DNA from 2 places in the Mycobacterium virginiense genome. Region 2 is predicted to be linked to the other one. Evidence: riboswitches for the same ligand, from Rfam matches in the RefSeq annotation. Region 2 holds a riboswitch; the other holds the start of a gene.
The links. A riboswitch is a leader RNA that binds a small molecule or an ion and turns the genes downstream of it on or off. The one in region 2 is predicted to bind cobalamin.
Positions count from the first base shown of each region.

Region 1: it holds a riboswitch for cobalamin, as region 2 does, so the genes downstream of both, metE (5-methyltetrahydropteroyltriglutamate--homocysteine S-methyltransferase) here and MJO54_RS18120 (PPE family protein) in region 2, are expected to answer to the same signal.

Region 1 covers NZ_CP092430.2:1,280,434-1,286,592, reverse strand. Annotated here, with positions in the region: gene MJO54_RS06400 (thiolase family protein) at 1-593, opposite strand, end outside; gene MJO54_RS06395 (SDR family oxidoreductase) at 701-1,360, shown strand; cobalamin riboswitch at 1,405-1,618, shown strand; gene metE (5-methyltetrahydropteroyltriglutamate--homocysteine S-methyltransferase) at 1,740-4,034, shown strand; gene MJO54_RS06385 (mycobacterial-type methylenetetrahydrofolate reductase) at 4,108-4,998, shown strand; gene MJO54_RS06380 (cation-translocating P-type ATPase) at 5,310-6,159, shown strand, end outside.
Region 2 covers NZ_CP092430.2:3,716,083-3,721,968, forward strand. Annotated here, with positions in the region: gene MJO54_RS18110 (aminotransferase class I/II-fold pyridoxal phosphate-dependent enzyme) at 3-1,319, opposite strand; gene MJO54_RS18115 (pyridoxamine 5'-phosphate oxidase family protein) at 1,360-2,016, shown strand; gene MJO54_RS18120 (PPE family protein) at 1,998-3,596, opposite strand; cobalamin riboswitch at 3,629-3,783, opposite strand; gene MJO54_RS18125 (NADP-dependent isocitrate dehydrogenase) at 3,867-5,886, opposite strand, start outside.

The sequences.
Region 1 (6,159 bases), 2.4 Mb from region 2:
TCGGGGTCCGTGATCGAGACGATCTCGTCCTTGAACGCGCCGGCGTCCTGTGCGGCACCGGCCTTTTCGTGCGATGCCAGCGCGAACTCGTCGAGCGCGGTACGGCTCAGGCCCCACTTGGTGGCCATCATCTCCGCACCGATGCCCTGGTTGGGGGTCTGGCTGTAGCGCGCCTTGAAGGAGTCCCCGTACGGACGGCCACCGTTGGCCAGCGAGGAGCCCATCGGGGTACGCGACATCGACTCGACGCCGCCGGCGACCACGACGTCGTAGTGTCCGGCGACCACACCGGCGGCGGCAAAGTGCACCGACTGCTGGCTGGAGCCACACTGGCGGTCCACGGTCACCGCCGGCACCGTCTCCGGCCAGCCCGCGCTCAGCACCGCCGTGCGGCCGATGTCCAGGGCCTGCTCACCGGCCTGCATGACACAGCCCCAGATCACGTCGTCGACCAGCGCCGGGTCCACGCCTGCCCGGTTGACCAGCCCGTTGAGCACCTGGGCGGACAGCTCGGCCGGGTGTACCCCGGACAGTCCGCCGTTGCGCTTGCCGATCGGCGCGCGCACCGCTTCGACGATGACGGCTTCAGCCATGGGTGCTCCTTTATCAATTCGGGGTCTTGTTGCCTCGATTGTCGACGGGCGCGCTCGGCCGGCGTCAGCGGGGGTCACTCCGGGGGCTCCCGCGTACCGTCGGATCCATGGCACGCATCGTGATCATCGGCGGCCACGGCAAGATTGCCCTGCTGCTGGCCCCCATCCTCGCCGCCCGCGGCGATCAAGTCAGTTCGGTGTTCCGCAACCCCGACCACGCCGAAGAGGTCGCGGTCACCGGTGCGGTCCCGGTGGTGGCCGACATCGAGCAGCTCGACACCGACGGTCTCGCCCGACTCATGGCAGACCACGACGCGGTGGTGTTCTCCGCCGGCGCCGGCGGCGGAAACCCGGCACGCACCTACGCCGTCGACCGTGACGCCGCCATTCGCAGCATCGACGCCGCCGCGAAAGCCGGTGTGCGGCGCTTCGTGATGGTGTCCTACTTCGGCGCGGGCCCCGATCACGGCGTTCCCGAAGCCGATCCGTTTTATCCGTACGCGCAGGCCAAGGCCGCCGCCGACGCCCACCTACGCGCCAGCGACCTGGACTGGACGGTGCTGGGCCCCAGCCGGCTGTCTCTCGACCCGGCTACCGGCAAAATCGCCGTCGGTCCCGACACGGCTAAAGGCCAGGTCTCTCGCGGCAACGTCGCGTTGACGATCGCGGCCTGCCTGGCCGACAAGTCGACTATCGGCCGCACCGTCGAGTTCAACGACGGCCAGACCCCGATCCCGGAGGCACTCGCGGCCGGTCGAGCCGAGTAATCTCGATCACGCAACTGGTTTGCCGTTGTCGCCGCCAGGCGGCCTCGGCATCGAGCGCACCGCAGTTTACGCAGTTTTCCGTGGAGCGCAAGAGGGAACCCGGTGAGAATCCGGGACTGTCCCGCAGCGGTATGCAGGAACGACCGCCGTCATAAGCACTGGTCACGGGTTAGCCCACCGACTGGGAAGCGACGGCCATTAGGTGCACCTCGGTGCGCGCCTGCGAGTCCGAATACCTGCCCGTTGTGCTGGGCGCGCCGCGCCCGGCGGATCAACGCCTCGCGGAATAGGCGTCTGGTTTTGAGGGTTATAGTGCTTTATATATAGGCACGGGACCGGATCAGCTGGGCGGCTGCTGGCGTTGACCCACCCTCGTCGATTGAAGGATCAAATCGTGACCGTTCAACCTTTTACCGCCACCGTTCTCGGCTCACCGCGAATCGGACCGCGCCGCGAACTCAAGCGCGCCACCGAAAGCTACTGGGCCGGAAGGATCGGCCAGGACGAGCTGAAGAAGGTGGCCGCTGGCCTGCGCCGGGACACCTGGGCTCAACTGGCCGCCGCGGGGCTCGACTCGGTACCGGTGAACACGTTCTCCTACTACGACCAGATGCTCGACACCGCGGTACTGCTGGGGGCACTCCCGGCCCGGGTGGCCGGCGTCGCCGACGAGCTCGACCGCTACTTCGCCGCCGCCCGCGGCAACGCCGAGATCGCTCCGCTGGAGATGACGAAGTGGTTCGACACCAACTACCACTACATCGTTCCGGAGATCGGCCCGGACACGACGTTCTCCCTCAACCCCGCCAAGGTGCTCTCCGAGCTCGCCGAGGCCAAGGAGCAGGGCTTCGGCGGAAACGTGGCCCGACCGGTGATCATCGGCCCGGTCACGTTCCTGTTGCTCAGTAAGGCCGTCGGCGGTGCGCCGGCGCCGATCTCGCGTCTCGAAGAGCTGACCGACGTGTACGCCGAGCTGCTGGCCAAACTGGCCGACGCCGGCGCGGAATGGGTGCAGATCGACGAGCCGGTGCTGGTGACCGATATCTCCGCGGACGCCCCGGCCCTGGCCGAGCAGGTGTACAGCCGCCTCGGCGGGCTGAGCAACCGGCCGGCGATCTTCGTGGCCACCTACTTCGGTGACCCCGGCGCCGGGCTGCCCGCGCTGGCCAACACCCCGGTCGAGGCGATCGGTGTGGACCTGGTCTACGGGCCCAACACCGCTATCGCATCGGTCCCCCAACTGGCCTCCAAGATTCTGGTCGCCGGGATCGTCGACGGCCGCAACATCTGGCGCACCGACCTGCAGGCCGCGCTGGCCAAGTTGGCGTCACTGCTGGGCCCCGCCGGGGCGGTGGCTGTCTCTACGTCGTGCTCGACGCTGCACGTGCCCTACTCGCTGGAGCCCGAGACCGGCCTGGACGACGCACTGCGCAGCTGGCTGGCGTTCGGCGCCGAGAAGGTGACCGAGGTGGCCACCCTGGCCCGCGCCCTGCGTGAGGGCCGGGACGCGGTCGCCGCGGAGATCGCCGCGTCCAACGCCGCGGTCGCCTCCCGCAAGTCCGACCCGCGACTGAACAACGCGGCGCTGCGCGCCCAGATCGCCGAGATCCGGGCGGCCGGTATCCAGCGCGGTTCGGCCGAGGCACGCCGCGCCGCCCAGGACGAGCGGCTGCACCTGCCGCCGCTGCCGACCACCACCATCGGTTCGTTCCCGCAGACCGTGGAGATCCGCAAGGCCCGCGCGGCCCTGGTGGCCGGGGAGATCAACGAAGCGGAGTACACCGACCGGATGAAGGCGGAGGTCGCCGCCGTCATCAAGTTGCAGGAGGACCTCGGGCTCGACGTGCTGGTGCACGGCGAACCGGAACGCAACGACATGGTGCAGTACTTCGCCGAGCAGCTCGAGGGCTTCTTCGCCACCAGCAACGGCTGGGTGCAGTCCTACGGCAGTCGCTGCGTGCGCCCGCCGGTGCTGTTCGGCGACGTGACGCGGCCCAAGCCGATGACAGTTGATTGGGCCACCTACGCCCAGTCGCTGACCGACAAGCCGGTCAAGGGCATGCTCACCGGTCCGGTGACCATCCTGGCCTGGTCGTTCGTCCGTGACGACCAGCCGCTGGCCCACACCGCCTACCAAGTGGCGCTGGCGATCCGTGAGGAGACGGTGGATCTGGAGTCCGCCGGCATCGCGGTGATCCAGGTCGACGAGCCCGCCCTGCGCGAGCTGTTGCCGGTGCGCGACGCCGACAAGGCGGCCTACCTGGATTGGGCGGTCGGTTCGTTCCGGATGTCCACCTCGGGCATCTCCGACGCGACGCAGATCCACACCCACCTGTGCTACTCGGAGTTCGGCGAGGTGATCGGTGCGATCGCCGACCTGGATGCCGACGTCACCTCGATCGAGGCGGCGCGCTCGCACATGGAGGTGCTCGACGACCTGAACGCGATCGGCTTCTCCAACGGGGTGGGACCGGGTGTCTACGACATCCACTCGCCACGCGTGCCGAGCGCCGACGAGATGGCTGCTTCGCTGCGCGAGGCGCTGGATGCTGTTCCGGCGCAACGCCTCTGGGTGAACCCCGACTGCGGTCTCAAGACGCGCAAGCCCGACGAGGTGACGGCATCGCTGGCCCATATGGTTGCCGCGGCCAAGGAAGCCCGCACCGGCCTGTGACCGTCTGACATGTTGCGCCCCAGAGCCATTTCTGGGGCGCAACATGTCCTTTCCATGAGAACGGAGTCCCCTGGTGCCGTTGAACACCATCGCACTGGAATTGGTGCCGCCCAACACCGATCGTGGGTGTGAGCACGCCCGCGAAGAGGCCTACAAGGTCCTGCAGCTCTCGGACCAAGCGGGTATCGCGGGCCGGATCGGTCACGTCATGATCCCCGGGCTGATCCCCGAGGACGACGATCGGCCGATCGAGATGAAACCCAAACTCGATGTCCCGGAATTCTGGTCGACAATCCGTCCCGAACTGCCCGGCGTACGTGGACTGTGCACGCAGGTGACCGCATTCCTCGACGAGGCGGCGCTGCGGACGCGACTGGTAGGCCTGCGCCAGGCCGGGTTCGACGGAATCATCTTCGTCGGTGTCCCCCGCACGCTGAACGACGGTGAGGGCGGCGGCGTCGCACCCACCGACGCGCTGTCGAAGTTCGACGATCTCGTCGACAACCGGGGCGTCATCCTCATCCCGACCCGGGACGGCGAGCGCGAACGCTTCGACTTCAAATGTGACCGGGGTGCCACCTTCGGGATGACGCAGCTGCTCTACTCGGACGCGATTGTCGGATTCCTTCGCGACTTCAAGAACGTCAGTGATCACCGGCCCGAGGTCCTGTTGTCGTTCGGCTTCGTGCCAAAGATGGAGAGCAAGGTCGGGCTGGTCGATTGGTTGATTCAGGATCCGGGCAACGAGGCCGTCGCCGCCGAACAGGCCTTCGTCCGGACTCTGGCCGCAGGCGAACCCGACGCCAAACGCCGGCAGCTGCTCGATCTGTACAAGCGGGTCATCGACGGCGTGGCCGAGTTGGGCTACCCGTTGAGCCTGCACTTCGAGGCTCCCTACGGCATTTCGAGACCGGCATTCGACACCTTCGCCGAGATGCTCGCCTACTGGTCGCCGCACGCGTAAACCGGCAACAGCCGTGCCGGCGCCGCCAGATCTGTTGGAAATGGCAGTAATTCACCGGCATTTCAAGTGGGGTCTCGTCGGCGTTCAGCTGGTCGCCGCCTACCGGACCTACCTTCGAGCGTGAAGGGGAGTAGTTCCTACCCGCCACACCTGTGGCGGATGTGAATGGTCGTCAATACGGCGGGTTCCACCCGCCCGGTCATTCAGCGGACCCAGGACTTTCGCGAGCGAGACCTTCGGACGATTGACCATGTCGACCGAAGGCTCCGCGGGCTTTCCTTGCAGATTCGGTCGCCGAGCGAAGGAGACCGATGCCCCCCTCGATACCTGCCCTAATCGACGATGTCGAACCGGCAACCGACGAGCCTCTCGATACCATCACCGCCGTCCCGCTGATCGACGACGAACTCGACAACGAACTCGACAATGTCGCCGACGGTCGCGCGCCCCGCGGCGCCCCCGCACCGGGCGACGGATTGTTGGCGGTCTCCACCGCGGCGATGGCAGGTATCAGCGCCGTCGGCTTGGGCATCGCACTGGCCGGACGTGTCCTGCGCTTTCCGCGCCTGCCGGCCAGTGTCCAAGGCGCCGTGGTCGCCCTGGACCACCAGCCGCGGCTGCGCCGACTCCTCGAGGAACGCATCGGTAAACGCGCAACGGACACTGCCATGGGGCTGGCCTCCACCGCGGCCAACGCGCTCGCCGTCGCCCCGTCGATTCTGGCGATCGACCTGGCGATCAACACCTTCAAGGCAGCCGAAACGCGCGCCGACGCCCGGGCATGGTCCCGGCGCGAACTGGCCCGCCCCACCACCGGATCCGAGACGCAGTCAGCCGCACGTCCGGTACCTGCCCCGGTCGGCCCAATCGAACAACACCTGCAGCGCGGCACCTGGGTCCAGGCCATCGGCGCGGCGGCGGTCGGTGCGGCCAGCCGCGACCCGAACCTGGCCGGCAATGCCGCGTTGGTCGCCGTGCCGAAAGCCGCCCGCTCCACGCAGGAATCGTTCGCGGCGACACTGGGTCGCGGACTGGCCAACAACGACGAGGCGCTGCAGATCGACCCGGACAGCCTGCGCCGATTGGATCGGATCGATGTGGTGATTCTCGATCCGCGAGTGCTGCGCAGCGAGTCGTTGCGCTTGGTGCGACTACGCGGTG
Region 2 (5,886 bases):
GACTACACGCTGGCCCGGCCTGAGCCGCGCACCGCAGCGGCGACCGCATCGGCCAGCGCGTCGACGTCGGTGGGAGCCAACTCGGCGATGGTGATCCGCAGGCCCGCAGTGCCCCGGATCCGGAACCGCGCCCCCGGCGCCGCAGCCCAGCCTGCGGCGAACAACGCCGTCATCGCCACCGCCTCGTCGGGCACCGGGATCCATACGTTGAGCCCGGACCGGCCGTGCGCGATCACGCCCCGGTCGGCCAGCGCCGCGCACAGCCCGAGGCGGGCCGCGCGGTAGGCGGCTTCGGCCTCGGCCACCCGCCGCGTCGCCGCGTCGTCGCGCCACAGGTCTACCGCCAGGTTCTGCAGCAGGTGGCTGACCCAGCCCGGCCCGAGCCGCTGGCGACCCTGCACCCGTTCGACGGTGCGCTGGTCACCGGCCAGCACCGCCAGCCGCAGGTCCGGGCCATACGCCTTCGCCGCCGACCGAACGAACGCCCAGTGCCGGGTCACGCCCGCCAGCGGATGCAGCGGCACCCCGGCGATCGCCGCACCGTGGTCGTCTTCGACGACCAGCACATCGGCTGCGTCCAGCAGAGCCCGCAGGGCATCGGCTCGTTCGGCGGAAACCGCGGCGCCGGTGGGATTTTGGGCGCGACTGGTCACCACCACAGCACGCACCCCCCGTTGCAGCGCGCGGTCCAGGTCGGCAGGCAGCGGGCCGTCGTCATCGACTCCGACCGGCTCCGGTGTCAGCCCCAGCGCGCCGAGCAGATCGAGCAGGTTGGGCCACCCCGGATCTTCGACGGCCACCCGGTCACCGGGACGCAGGTGGGCGCTGAGCACCCGCTCGATTCCGTCCAGGGCCCCGGAGGTGACCGCGAGGTGGTCGGCCGGTACACCGTCGGCGGCCAGCTCGGCCGCGGCATGCTCGGCCAGTGCCGACGCGATCGGCGGATGCCCGTAGAGCACCACCGGCCCGGGGTGCGCCGGCACAGCGGCGATAGCGGGCAGCAGCGCCGGGTTGGGGTTTCCGGTGGACAGATCCCGCACGTCCGGCGGCACGGCCAGCCCGCGCAGCGAGCGCGGTGTGGTCGCCGGCCGATCTCGCACCCGGGTGCCACGGCGACCGGAGCTTTCGACCGCGCCGCGGTCGCGCAGCAGCCGGTAGGCGGCGGCGACGGTGTTCGGGTTCACCCCGAGTTGCTGGGCCAGCCCGCGTATCGGCGGCAGCGCGGCCCCGGGTGCCAACGCGCCGCGCGCGATGCCTTCCTCGACGCTCGCCGCGATGGCCTCGGCTCCCCCGCCGGTAATGCTGTATTGTACTGGCACATCTCCAATATTGCACTAGTACATTAATGGAGGCAACCCCGTGTCCTACGCACCGACACCCCAGACCACCCCCACCCGGTATCGGGAACGGGCTCGCTACGACCGCGACACCGTGCACCGCATCCTGGACGAGGCGCTGATCTGCCACCTGGGATACACCCGCGACGGCCATCCGGTGGTGCTGCCGACCACGCACGCCCGGGTCGACGAGACGCTGTATCTGCACGGCTCCACCGGCAGCGGCCCGGTGCTGGCCGCCGGCCCGGGCGGTCTGCCGGTCTGCGTCACCGCCACCCTGGTCGACGGGCTGGTGCTGGCCCGCTCGGCGCTGCATCATTCGATGGCCTACCGCTCGGTGGTCGTCATCGGCGCCGCCCGCCTGGTCGACGACGAGGCCGAGAAGCGGCTCGGGCTGGACGCACTGCTCGATCACGTCGCACCCGGCCGGGCCGCCGACGCCCGGCCGCCCAACCGCCGGGAACTGGCGGCCACTGCGGTGCTGGCGCTCGACCTGGTGAAGGTGTCCGCCTCGGTGCGCGACGGCGGCCCCAACGACGAACCCGAGGACGTCACTCTGCCGCACTGGGCGGGAGTGGTCCCGCTGCGGATGGTCGCCGGACGCCCGGAACCGGCCGCCGACCTCGACCCGGCCATCGCGCTGCCGTCTTACCTGGAGTCTTACCGCAGACCGCGCTGATACTCCGGCATCCAGGTGCCCGGCGTCATCGGAGTGGTGGCACCGCCGCCGAAGGCGTCGGCCGCCAGGGCGGTGAGTCCACTCGGCAGCACGGCATCCGAGGCGTCGTCTAAGTCCATGTATTCGTACCCGCGGCCGAGCATGTCGGCCTTTGCGCGCCGCCGCCGGCGGGACTTGACCTTCTCCTCGGCGACCACGGCGTCCACCGGCGCCGCGGCGGCCTCGGGCTCCGCGGCCTTGCGTCGGCGAGCACTGGTGCCCGCGGCCCGACGGGCCTGCTGGCTCGCGCCGGCGACCAGATACATCGCGGCCAGACTGTCCCCCGGGGACAGCGGTGGTGCGGGCGGCGGAGGGGGCGCCGGCGGCGCTGCGGGCGGCGGCGGTGCAAGAGCGGGCGCCGGAGCGAGGGCCGGGGCCGGAGCGGGAACCGGCGGCGTCGGAGCGACCGTCAGGCCGGCGAACGGCGGGGGCATGACCGGAACCACCGGAACCGGAACCGCATGCAGCGCAGCCAGGCCGGACAACCCCGCCAATCCGGCCAACGGCGCCGCGGCCAGTGGCGCCAATGCGGCGGTCAGCATCGGCAGCACAACCGGAATCAGCACCAGAGCCTGCTCCAGCAGCGTCTTGAGCAGGGCGATCACGTCGGTGATGATGGTGCCGATCGCCTGTACGGCGGTGAACATCAGCGTCGCGGCGATGGTGGCCGGATTACCGGAGGCGAAGGCCGCGGCCAGATCCGCGGCGATGAACGCGAACGTCTGCGACAGATAGGCCGCGAACGAGCCGAAGTCCATCGGGTAGCCGAGCGCGAACGCGATGTTGAACGGGTGCAGAAAGCTCAGCGGATTGCCGGTGATGCTCAGCCAGGGGTCGAACCCGCCGAACATCGACTGGAGGAACGGGTTGCTCGCCAGCTCATCGATCATCGGCTGCAGCACCTTGTTGTAGAAATCGGTGTAGCCGCTGTTCTGCAGCCATTCCATGATCTCGTTCTGTCGATCCGGCGGAAGCTGCGGCTGGCTGGCGTCCGCGGACTGGGCTTTGGCGATCTGTGGCGCCGCCGACGTCTGCGGGCTCGACGCCACCGCGGTGCCCGCTACGGCCTGATAGGTAGCCATCACGGTGGCGGCCTGCAACCACATCCGGCCGTAGTCGGCCTCATTGAGCGTGATCGGGATGGTGTTGACACCGAAGAAGTTGGTGGCCACCAGCACCGCGTGGGTGGCGTGATTGGCCGCAAGTTCACCCAGCGTCGGCATCGCGGCCAGTGCGGTGCTGTAGGCGGTGGCCGCGGCCTGCTGGGCGGTGGCGGTCAGGGCGCTGGCGACCCCGGCCTGGATCAGCCACGCCAGATACGGCAGATTCGCCGCCACATACGCTTCGGCGCTGGGACCCTGCCACGCCCCGGCCTGCACTGCCCCCAGCAGTGCCGTCAACTCGTCGGCGACCGCACTGTATTCGGCGCTCAGCGTGTTCCATGCGGCAGCCGACGCCAACAGCGGACCAGCCCCGGGGCCCGCCGACAGCAATGTCGAGTGGACTTCGGGTGGAGACGCGATCCAGATCGGCGCGGTCACGGTCGTCAGCTCTCTCGGGTTACCCGCCCCGAATCGGAGGTTGCGACGACGTGAGTGTCTGGCTCTCGGGTGAGGTCACTCCCCCGATGACAGTGGCGGGACCGCTCCGGATTAACACCGGATTCCTACATCGTCATCGCCTTACCGGCGAATTGTCGCACGTTGAGCGTCGCCGGCACCCCCGAGTGGGAAATCCACGACGACTCCGTCGGCGTGTCCGTCGGGAGATCCCCACTCGGCGGGGCCGAGGCGGCAGGGAGCCGCCCGACCTCAGTCCTTGGCGTCGATCGCGGCGTTCAGCGTCGCACTGGGCCGCATGACCGCCGAGGTCAGGTCGTGGTCGGGCGCGTAGTAGCCGCCGATGTCCACCGGCTTGCCCTGCACCGCGGCCAGCTCGTTGACGATCACGTCCTCGTTCTTGCCCAGCGTGTTCGCCAGCGCCGCGAAGTGCTTGGCCAGCTCGGCGTCCTCGGTCTGCGCGGCAAGCTCGTCCGCCCAGTGCTTGGCCAGGTAGTACTGGCTGCCGCGGTTGTCGAGTTCACCGGTCTTGCGCGACGGGCTCTGGTTGGCGTCCAGCAGCTTGCCGATCGCCGAGTCCAGCGTCTCGCCCAGGATCTTGGCGTGGACATTGCCGGTCTTGGCGCCCAGGTCGTCGAAGCTGGCGCCCAGCGCCAGGAACTCACCGAGCGAGTCCCAGCGCAGGTGGTTCTCCTCCACCAGCTGCTTGACGTGCTTGGGGGCCGAACCGCCCGCACCCGTCTCGTACATGCCGCCCCCGGCCATCAGCGGCACGATCGACAGCATCTTGGCGCTGGTGCCCAGCTCCAGAATCGGGAACAGGTCGGTGAGGTAATCGCGCAGGATGTTGCCGGTGGCGGCGATGGTGTCCTGTCCGCGAATCAGCCGCTCGAGGGTGTACCGCATCGCCCACACCTGCGGCATGATCTGGATCTCCAGGCCGTCAGTGTCATGGTCCTTCAGGTAGGCCTTGACCTTCTTGCGCAGCTCCGCCTCGTGCGGACGCTCGGTGTCCAGCCAGAACACCACGGTCATGCCCGACGCCCGTGCCCGCTGGACGGCCAGCTTCACCCAGTCCTGGATGGCGGCGTCGGTCACCGTGCACAGCCGCCAGATGTCGCCGGCCTCCACCTTCTGGGTCAGCAGCACCTCGCCGGTGGCCAGGTCCACGATGTCGGCGACGCCGGCCTCGGGAACCTCGAACGTCTTGTCGTGGCTGCCGTACTCCTCGGCCTTCTGCGCCATCAGCCCGACGTTGGGGACGGTGCCCATGGTGGCCGGGTCGAACTGGCCGTGGGTCTTGCAGAAGTTGATCAGCTCCTGGTAGATCCGGGCAAACGTCGATTCGGGGTTGACGGCCTTGGTGTCCTTCTGCCGCCCGTCGGCGCCGTACATCTTGCCGCCGGCCCGGATCATCGCCGGCATCGAGGCGTCCACGATCACATCCGACGGTGAGTGGAAGTTGGTGATGCCGTTGGCCGAATCGACCATCGCCAGCTCGGGACGGTGCTCGTGGCAGGCATGCATGTCCTCGATGACCTCCTCACGCTGGGAGGCCGGCAGGGTCTCGATCTTGTTGTACAGGTCGACCAGACCGTTGTTGACGTTGACGCCCAAGTCGTCGAAGAGCTTCTGATGCTTGGCGAATGCGTCCTTGTAGAACACCTTGATGGCGTGGCCGAAAACGATCGGGTGGCTGACCTTCATCATGGTCGCCTTGACGTGCAGGGAGAACATCACGCCGGTCTTGCGGGCGTCCTCCATCTGCTCCTCGTAGAACTCGCGCAGCGCCTTGACGCTCATGAACATCGAGTCGATGACCGTGCCGTCGAGCAGCGACACCTTCTCCTTGAGCACGATCGTCTTGCCGCCGTTGGTCGTCAGCTGCATCTTGACGTCGCGGTCGCGGTCCAGAGTCATCGACTTCTCACCGTGGTAGAAGTCGCCGTGGCGCATCGTCGCTACGTGGGTACGCGAGGCCTGTGACCACTCGCCCATGCTGTGCGGGTGCTTGCGCGCGTACTCCTTGACCGCCTTGGGCGCACGACGGTCCGAGTTGCCTTCCCGCAGTACCGGGTTCACCGCACTGCCCAGGCACTTCGCGTAGCGGTCGTGAATGTCGCGCTCAGAGTCGGTCTTGGGGTCCTCGGGGTAGTCGGGCAGCTTGTAGCCCTTGCCCTGCAGTTCCTTGATGGCGGAGACCAGCTGCGGCACCGAGGCACTGATGTTGGGCAGCTTGATGATCGTGGTGTCGGGCAGCTGGGTCAGCCGG